One region of the Stackebrandtia sp. genome, then DNA from elsewhere that is predicted to be linked to it. Evidence: riboswitches for the same ligand, from Rfam matches in the RefSeq annotation. Region 1 holds a riboswitch; the other holds the start of a gene.
The links. Region 1 has a riboswitch for cyclic di-AMP ahead of VE172_RS07065 (C40 family peptidase). Riboswitches for the same ligand answer to the same signal wherever they lie in the genome.
Positions count from the first base shown of each region.

Region 2: another riboswitch for cyclic di-AMP. It lies ahead of VE172_RS04530 (coiled-coil domain-containing protein); the one in region 1 lies ahead of VE172_RS07065 (C40 family peptidase).

Region 1 covers NZ_DASQPW010000094.1:459-4,390, forward strand. Annotated here, with positions in the region: partial or broken gene VE172_RS07045 (class I SAM-dependent methyltransferase) at 1-487, shown strand, start outside; gene VE172_RS07050 (hypothetical protein) at 468-1,400, opposite strand; gene VE172_RS07055 (heavy-metal-associated domain-containing protein) at 1,401-1,616, opposite strand; gene VE172_RS07060 (metal-sensitive transcriptional regulator) at 1,640-1,927, opposite strand; cyclic di-AMP (ydaO/yuaA leader) riboswitch at 2,140-2,310, shown strand; gene VE172_RS07065 (C40 family peptidase) at 2,324-3,274, shown strand; gene VE172_RS07070 (C40 family peptidase) at 3,394-3,932, shown strand, end outside.
Region 2 covers NZ_DASQPW010000062.1:10,879-14,810, reverse strand. Annotated here, with positions in the region: gene VE172_RS04530 (coiled-coil domain-containing protein) at 9-980, opposite strand; cyclic di-AMP (ydaO/yuaA leader) riboswitch at 999-1,149, opposite strand; gene VE172_RS04525 (MFS transporter) at 1,280-2,500, opposite strand; gene VE172_RS04520 (MarR family winged helix-turn-helix transcriptional regulator) at 2,507-2,926, opposite strand; gene VE172_RS04515 (CBM96 family carbohydrate-binding protein) at 3,015-3,932, opposite strand, start outside.

The DNA.
Region 1 (3,932 bases):
GGGCTGGGAGGACCGGGTCCGCTTCGTCGCGGGCACCATCGACGAGGCCCCGCTGGACGAGGTGGACGTCGTGCTGGCGCTGCACGCCTGCGACACCGCCACCGACGACGCGTTGGCCCGCGGGGTCGCCTTGGGCGCCAAGCACATCCTGGCCGCGCCCTGCTGCCACCACGACATCGCGGCCCAGCTGCGCGGTTCCCAGGCCCCGGCACCGTACGGCGGGCTGGTCGCCGACGGGATCCTGAGGGAGCGCTTCGCCGACGTCCTGACCGACACCCTGCGGGCGATGTTGTTGCGGCTCAATGGCTACCGGGTGGACGTCATCGAGTTCATCGACTCGGCGCACACCCCGCGCAACACGCTGCTCCGCGCCACCCGCACCGGCGCTTCGCCCGACGAGGCGGCGCGGCGGGAGTACCGGGACCTGGTGGAGCAGTGGAAGATCCGCCCGCGGCTGGAGGAGCTGCTCACCTCACCGCGACGGTGAACTGGACGTCGCTCACCTTTCCGTCCACCTTGACGTCGATGAACAGCCGATACGTCCCTGGAGACGGAACGGTGGCCCAGAAGCGGATCGCGCCGTCGTCCAGTGCCGTGTCGGGGTGGACGTGGGCATAGCCCAGATCGTTCTGCCGCAACATCACCAGGTGCCCATAGGCGCCCAGGTAGTGCTGGATCTCGGCGGGCTTGCCGTGCGCGGTGACCGTCAACAGCAGCGGCTCGGACACGCCGATCTTGGGCTTGAACTCCATGCTCGCCTTGAGGCCGTCGACGGAGTCGTTGGTGGACGGTTTGGGCAGCGACCTCGGTTCGTACTCTCCGGGAACGGTGACGTCGGTTCCCAACGCGAGACCGACGGGTCCCTTGGACGTCTTCACCGCGAAGTCCGCGATGACCCGCCACGTCCCGGGGGCGTCAAAGCGGATGTCAATGCTCCACCTGCCCGTCTTGGCATCCAGCTTCGGGTGAATGTGTTGAAAACCGGTCATGTCGCGGCGCACCACGAACAGGTGCAGCAGCTTGGTGTGCACCCGCGTGAACTTCGTGACCGGCTTTCCCTCGGCGTCGATGATGCTGAAGGTCCAGGGGCGCGGCTTCGGGCTGGCGGAGACCTTGGTGCGGCCGGGAACCAGGGTGTACCCCGATTCCGACAGCGACTGGCCCCCGACCCCGGGCGTTCCGGCGCCGCCCATGCCCGGCATCGAGCCCATGCCGTGGATGTGGCCGTCGGGCGCCACCGAGGGCGGGCCGGTGGTGCCGGAGGCCGACGGGTTCGCGGTGTCCTTGATGGGCGCCGAGAGCCGGCCGACCCCCACGCCGACCAGAAGCGCCGCCACCACGGCGCCGACGATGATCGGCGCGTAGCGATGCAGCGCTTCGGGGAGCTTCGGAAGCCTCACTCAGTCGACGGTACCGGCCAACGCGTAGCCCGCCTCGTCCACGGCGGCACCGACGGTGTCGGATTCCAGCGCCTCGCGGGACGTCACCGTCACCGCGCCGGCCGCCAGGTCGACGTCGACGGCGGTCACGCCGTCGATTTCGGACAGTTCGCCCTTGACCGCGTTGACGCAGTGCTCGCAGGTCATTCCGGTGACTTTGTAGGTCCGGGTGGTCACGATCTTTCCTCCATTTGCGACTGTTATGAGCGAACCAGCCGGGCGATCGCCTCGGACGCCTCCTTCACCTTCTCGGCGGCCTCGTCACCGCCCTTGGCGGTCGCCTCGGCGACACAGTGGCCCAGATGTCCCTCCAGCAGGTTGAGCGCCACCGCCTGCAGCGCCTTGTTGGCCGCCGAAATCTGGGTCAATATGTCGATGCAGTAGGTGTCCTCGTCGACCATGCGTTGGATACCGCGTACCTGCCCCTCGACGCGGCGAAGCCGCTTGAGTAGCGCGTCACGGTCCGTGGAATACCAGTACTCGGTCATGAAAACCTCCGTCGCTCACTATACCCCCTGGGGGTAAAAACCGCCACCGTTGACATCGTTGCGTAAACCGCCGACACCGCAGTGTTGTTTCGGGGAAAAATCTTGCCGCGCAGGGCAAATAACAGCCTCCCAGACCTTGCTGATCCTCGCCGCGCCCCTCTAGTCTTGGGGGCTGTCATGTCCGGACCCCCGTTCGCCATTCCAGGCGGCACCGGAAGACACCGCCGAGTCGCCGCGCGAGCGGCGAGCCGGGGACCCAGGTTCCCCGGGGTGAATCCGACGGTCCGCTGTGGAAAACGGCGGGTCGATGGTAGGGCGATCGAGATGTGCTTCTTCCCGCCCGAACCCGTCAGCTAACCCGGTAGGCGGTTGAAGGAAGAAGGAGCACGACTGCCGGTGAACAAGCGTTTCGCCTTCATCGCCGCGGCAGCCGCCACATTGCTGTTCGTGACGGTCCCCGCGTCCGCCCCCGCCTCCGCCGATCCCTCCTCGCTGTCCGAGGTCAAGAAGGAACTGAAGGACAAGGGCAACGACCTGGAGAAGATCACCGAGAAGTACAACGGTGCCAAGGCAGACCTCAAGGCCACCGAGAAGAAGATCAGCAAGATCAAGAAGGACCTCCCGAAGCTCGAGAAGGAGGCCGGCAAGGCCAAGGACCTGCTGGGCGACATCGCCTACGAGTCCTACACCTCCGGCAACCACCTCACCGCCACCGGCAGCGCCCTGGCCGACTCCCCCGAGGAGGCCCTCAAGCGCATCTCCGTGTTGGGCGCCATCAACGCGGCCCAGGCCGCCGATGTCGCGGACGAGATCGGCGCGGTGAAGGACCTCAAGGAGAAGCGCAAGAGCCTTGAGGAGCTGAAGGACGACCAGAAACACACCAAGTCCGACATCAGCAAGAAGCGCGGCAAGATCCAGGCCGAGGTGGACCACCTCCAGGACCTGCGCGACCAGTACGGCATCGGCAGCGGCTCCGGCGGCACGGCTCCGCCGCCGTCCGGGCACGCCAAGGCCGTGGTCGCCTACGCCGAGAACCAGATCGGCGAGCCGTACAGCTACGGCGCCGCCGGTCCGGGCTCCTGGGACTGTTCGGGTCTGACCATGATGTCCTGGCGGCAGGCCGGCGTTTCCCTGTCGCACCAGGCCTCGGCGCAGCGCAACGAGACCGCCAGCGTCTCGCGCAGCGAGCTGGCGCCCGGCGACCTGGTGTTCTACTACGGCGACATTCACCACGTGGCGTTGTACGTCGGTGAGGGCAAGGTCGTCCACGCGCCGCAGGAGGGCGAAAACGTCCAGGTGGCGAACATGGACGACATGCCGATCAACAGTTACGGGCGTCCGTCCTAGCCGCTTCCCCCTACCGGAACCGAATCCGGCCGCTGACTCCCCGGGGGCGTGGTGGTACGCTCACTAGCTGCTGACCCCTGCATGTGTCACCACCCCCGGGGACCCACAGGAGCACGGTCATGTCGACCGTTTCCCAATTTCATCGCCGTACGGTGGCGTCGCTGCTCGTCGCCGGCCTCATCGGCGCGGCCATGACGCTGCTGGACGCGGGCACCGCCTCCGCCCAGCCGTCCATGAAGGAACTCGAATCTCGAGTCCACAAGGCATCCTCGCAGCTCGAGGCCATCGTCGAGGACTACGACGACACCGTCGACAAGCTGCATCACCTCAAGAAGCGGCACGCCGCCGACCGCGAGACCATCACGCCGCTGCGCGATCGCGTGCGGGAGTCCGAACGCCAGGTCGGCGACCTGTCGGCCTCCCTGTACGAGAGCGGGCCGTGGGTGACGGTGACGCCGTTCGTGGGCGCCACGCCCGACGACCTCGCCGATCGGATGTCGACCCTGGACTATCTGGCCGCCGACCGCGAGACCAAGGTGTCGCGGCTGACCGAGGCGACCAGGCTGCTGGACACCGAGTCGGCGAAGATCAAGGACCTGTCGAGCGAGCGCGCCCGGCTGGAGTCCCGCAAGCACAAGAAGGAAGCCGCGATCCGCGC
Region 2 (3,932 bases), on a different contig from region 1:
TTCTGGAGTCAGTTGACCGATATATGGACGTGGTTCGTATGGTCCTGCGACGGATTGCCGGTGTGGCCGCTGGAATAGTCCGCCCAGCCGGTTGATGCCATCCAGATTCGGTTGTACCAAATCACGTAATAGATCTCCAGGGCGGACGCGTTGTTCACCGCCCAACCCGCCAGATTGTTGCCGTACTCCTTGTCGCCCCCGCTGGCCACGCCGCCGAAACCGCCGGTGGACACCGAGAAGTCGCAGGCGCGGCCCAAGCCGTGCTCGCCCTGGCTGCTGCTCTCCTGCCGCCAACACTTGGTGTAGCGGGTATACCCGGCCTTCCGCACCTCGTTGTAGGCGTGCAGCATCCGGGGGGTGACGCAACCGCCGGTGCCGGTCGGATCGTTTTCGGAGCAGCCCGATCCGCCGCCGGGGAAGGGGGAGGCGGCCCCGCCGCTGCCGGAGCTCGGCCCGCCGTTGGCCTTGTCGACGGCGGCCTGCGCCCTCTCCTTGGCCTTCTTCTTCTTGGCGGCGGCCTTCTTGGCGGCGTCGATCTGGTCGGCCAGCGAGTCCTTCGCGGCGTCCAGGTCCTCGGCGGCGGCCTTCAACTTGTTGAGGCCGCCGGCGCTCTGCTCGCCCAGGTAGTTGACCGTCGACAGGCTGTCGATGGCGGTGTCGGGGGAGCCGGCGCTCAGCACCGCGGTGGCGGTGGACAGCCCGCCGCTCATGTACATCGCCTCGGCGAAGTCGCCGATGTCGTCGGACAGCTTGTCGATCTGCTTCTTGTCCCGGGCGATGTCGGCGCGCAGCCGCTTCTGGCGCTTGTTGGCGGCCTCGACCTTCTTCTTGGCCTTGACGTAGTCCTTGTTGGCCGCTTCGAGCTTCTTGTTCAGTTTGACCTTTTCGTCGTCGGCGTATGCCGGCGACGAGGTCACCGGGCCGACGAGCAGGCCGAGGGCGGCGATAATCGCCAACACCAGCGGCAATCGGGTGGCCATTCGCTTCACGTAAGTGCGCTTTCGTCTCGTCCGCCTACCGAGTTAGCTGTCGGGTTCGGGCTGCGAGACTGCCCTACCGCGCGTGGCGCGGATTCACCCCGGTCCTCGCGGGGGCGCGAGGCGGTGGGTCCCCGGCTCATCCCGGAGGATGACTCGGCGGTGGGCCGCCGTTGCCTGCGCCGGGTGCGGCGGCAATCGGGCGGCGGCCCCAGGCCACCCTAGCGGGTCGCTTCCAGCGGGACAAGGCGGCGATCACGAATCGGCAACAATACTGCCCGTGTCGGTTACAGCACGCGCTCTTACGCGGCAACGGTTTCGGCGTCGTGGTAGTCGTGATCGACGTCCACTTCGTCCAAGGTGGACAGGTGGGAGCGCCGCACCGCCAGCACCACGATGCCCGCCACACAGCAGGCCGCACCCAGCAGGTACGGCACGACCGGGTCGATGTCCTCTCCCAGCTTGCTGGCGATGTACGGGGCCAGGGCGGCGCCCGCCCAGCGCACGAAGTTGTAGCCCGCCGAGGCCACGGGGCGCGGCGCGTCGGACACCTCCATGGCGGCCTCGGTGAACACGGTGTTGTTGACGCCGATGGCGAAGCCGGTCAGCACGGTGAAGGTGACGACGCCGGCGGTGCCCGACAGACCGATGCCGGTCAGGCAGATCACCAGCAGGCCCAAAGCGACGTACATCGTGTTGACCGAGCCTATGCGGCGTTGCAGCTGCGGAGCGATGAACACGGAGCTGACGGCCACGGCCACGCCCCAGCCGAAGAAGACCGCGCCGATGCCGTAGGCGCTCATGCCCAGGACGAACGGGGTGTACGACAGGACGGTGAAGAACGCGAAGTTGTAGAACACCGCGGCGATGGCCGTTGTGGACAGTCCGCCGTGGGCCAGGGCGCGCAGCGGGTCGGTGAGGCGGGTCTTGACCCGCGAGGTGGTCTCGCCGCGCAACAGCGTGGCGATCAGGATGAATCCGATGGCCATCAGGGCGGCGGTGCCGAAGAAGGGGAAGCGCCAGTGCCAGTCCCCCAGCAGCGCCCCGACCAGCGGCCCCATCGAGATGCCGAGACCGAGGGCGGCCTCGTACAGCAGGATGGCGGCCTCGGCCCCGCCGGAGGCGGCGCCGACGATGACGGCCAGCGCCGTGGCCACGAAGATCGCGTTGCCCAGTCCCCATCCGGCCCGGAAACCGACCAGTTCGGCGACGCTGTCGGAGGTTCCCGACAGCGACGCGAACACCACCACGATGCCCAGTCCGATCAGGAGGGTCTTCTTGCCGCCGATCCGGCTGGAGACGAATCCGGTGATGAGCATGGCCACGGCGGTGACGGCGAAGTAGCTGGTGAACAGCAGCGACACCTGGCTGGGCGATGCCTTCAGGCCCTTGGCGATGGACGGCAGGATCGGGTCGACCAGGCCGATGCCCATGAAGGCCACGACGGCGGCGAAGGCGGTGGCCCACACGGCGGCGGGCTGACGCAGGATGCCGCCGGAGGCGTTTTGGGGGTGGGAGGACATGTGAGGTCAGGCTCCTTTGCTCAATCGGGCGAGTGCCGGCAGGGCCGCGGCGATGGCGCGGCGTTCGGAGGCGGTGAGGGTGGACAGCCGCTCGGCGAGGTAGTCGATGCGCACGGCCCGTCCGGCCCGCAGGGCTTCGCGCCCGCGTTCGGTGATGGCCACGGTGACCACGCGGGCGTCGTCGTCGCCGCGGCCGCGTTCGACCAGTCCGTCGCGTTCCAGGCGGTTGACCTGCGCGGTCATGGTGGGCAGTCGGACGCCGTGTTCGTGCGCCAGTTCGCTCATGCGGCGCGAGTTCTCCGCGAGCGAGCCCAGCACGGCCAGGCGGGGCGTCGAGATGTCGGCGTCGGCCGAGACGCGGCGCAGCAGGAGAATGGCGTCGCGCAGGGTCTGGTTGACGTCGGCGGCGAGTTCTCGGGTGTCCACGGAGACTCCAGATAGTTAGTTAAACTAATTAGCTGAGCTAACTATATCGCCGACGCGGTCCGGGCACAAGGTCTACCGCGACACACCCCTACTTCGTCGCGCCCGGCACCGTGAGATTCACCGAGAACGGCCGCGAGTCGGCGAAGCGCCGGTAGGCGTCCAGACTGCCGGAGTTGATGTCCACCCGGGAATCCCGCCCCTCGGCGCTGGACGACTCGAAGTACACCAGCGCCTTCAGCCGCGGGAAGTGCGCCATCTGGGCCACCGCCCCGTTGAAGACGTCCGCCTGGTGCTGGGGGCTGCTGGACGAATACCAGACCCCCCACTCGGCGACCATCAACGGCTTGGACGGGAACTTCTCGGCCGCCCAGCGGTAGAAGCCCGGCCAGCTCTGGCCGTGGCTGCCGACCCGGTCCACCAGCTCGGCGAAGTCACCGTTGCCGTAGCCGGGATCGCTGTAGCCGTAGGTGTCCCAGGCGATCCAGTCGACCACGTCGTTACCGGGGTACAGCTGGTCGTGCCACGGCTCCTGGGTCCACTTGATGTAGGCCATGTAGACCATCACCGAGATCATGTGGGTCGCCCCGGCCGCGCGCAGCCGCTCGATGACGTGCCGATACATCGCCGCGTAGTCGGAGGCGGTGTAGCCGGAGTTCGGGTCCGGGTTGACGTTGTCCTCGGGTTCGTGGTGGACGGTGAAGAAGAACGGGCGGTCTCCGAAGTCGCGCGCGACGTGCGCGCCCACCTTGTCCAGGAAGGCGTCGATGGTCGGATCGCCCTTGGCGATCTCGGCCCAGCTGGCCCCGGTGGGCTTCCAGTTGACGAACAGGGCGCGCGGGTTCGTCGGGTCGCTGGCGGTCCGCGTCTCGTCGGCCGTGGGGAACAGCTCGGACTGTCCCCTGTGGTACGTGTGGAAGACGTCCTGTCTCCGCCCCGTCGCCTGCTCGAAGCGGGTGAGCGCGGTGGTCTTGGAGCCCGAGGCGTGCGCCCCGGGTGCCACGCCGAG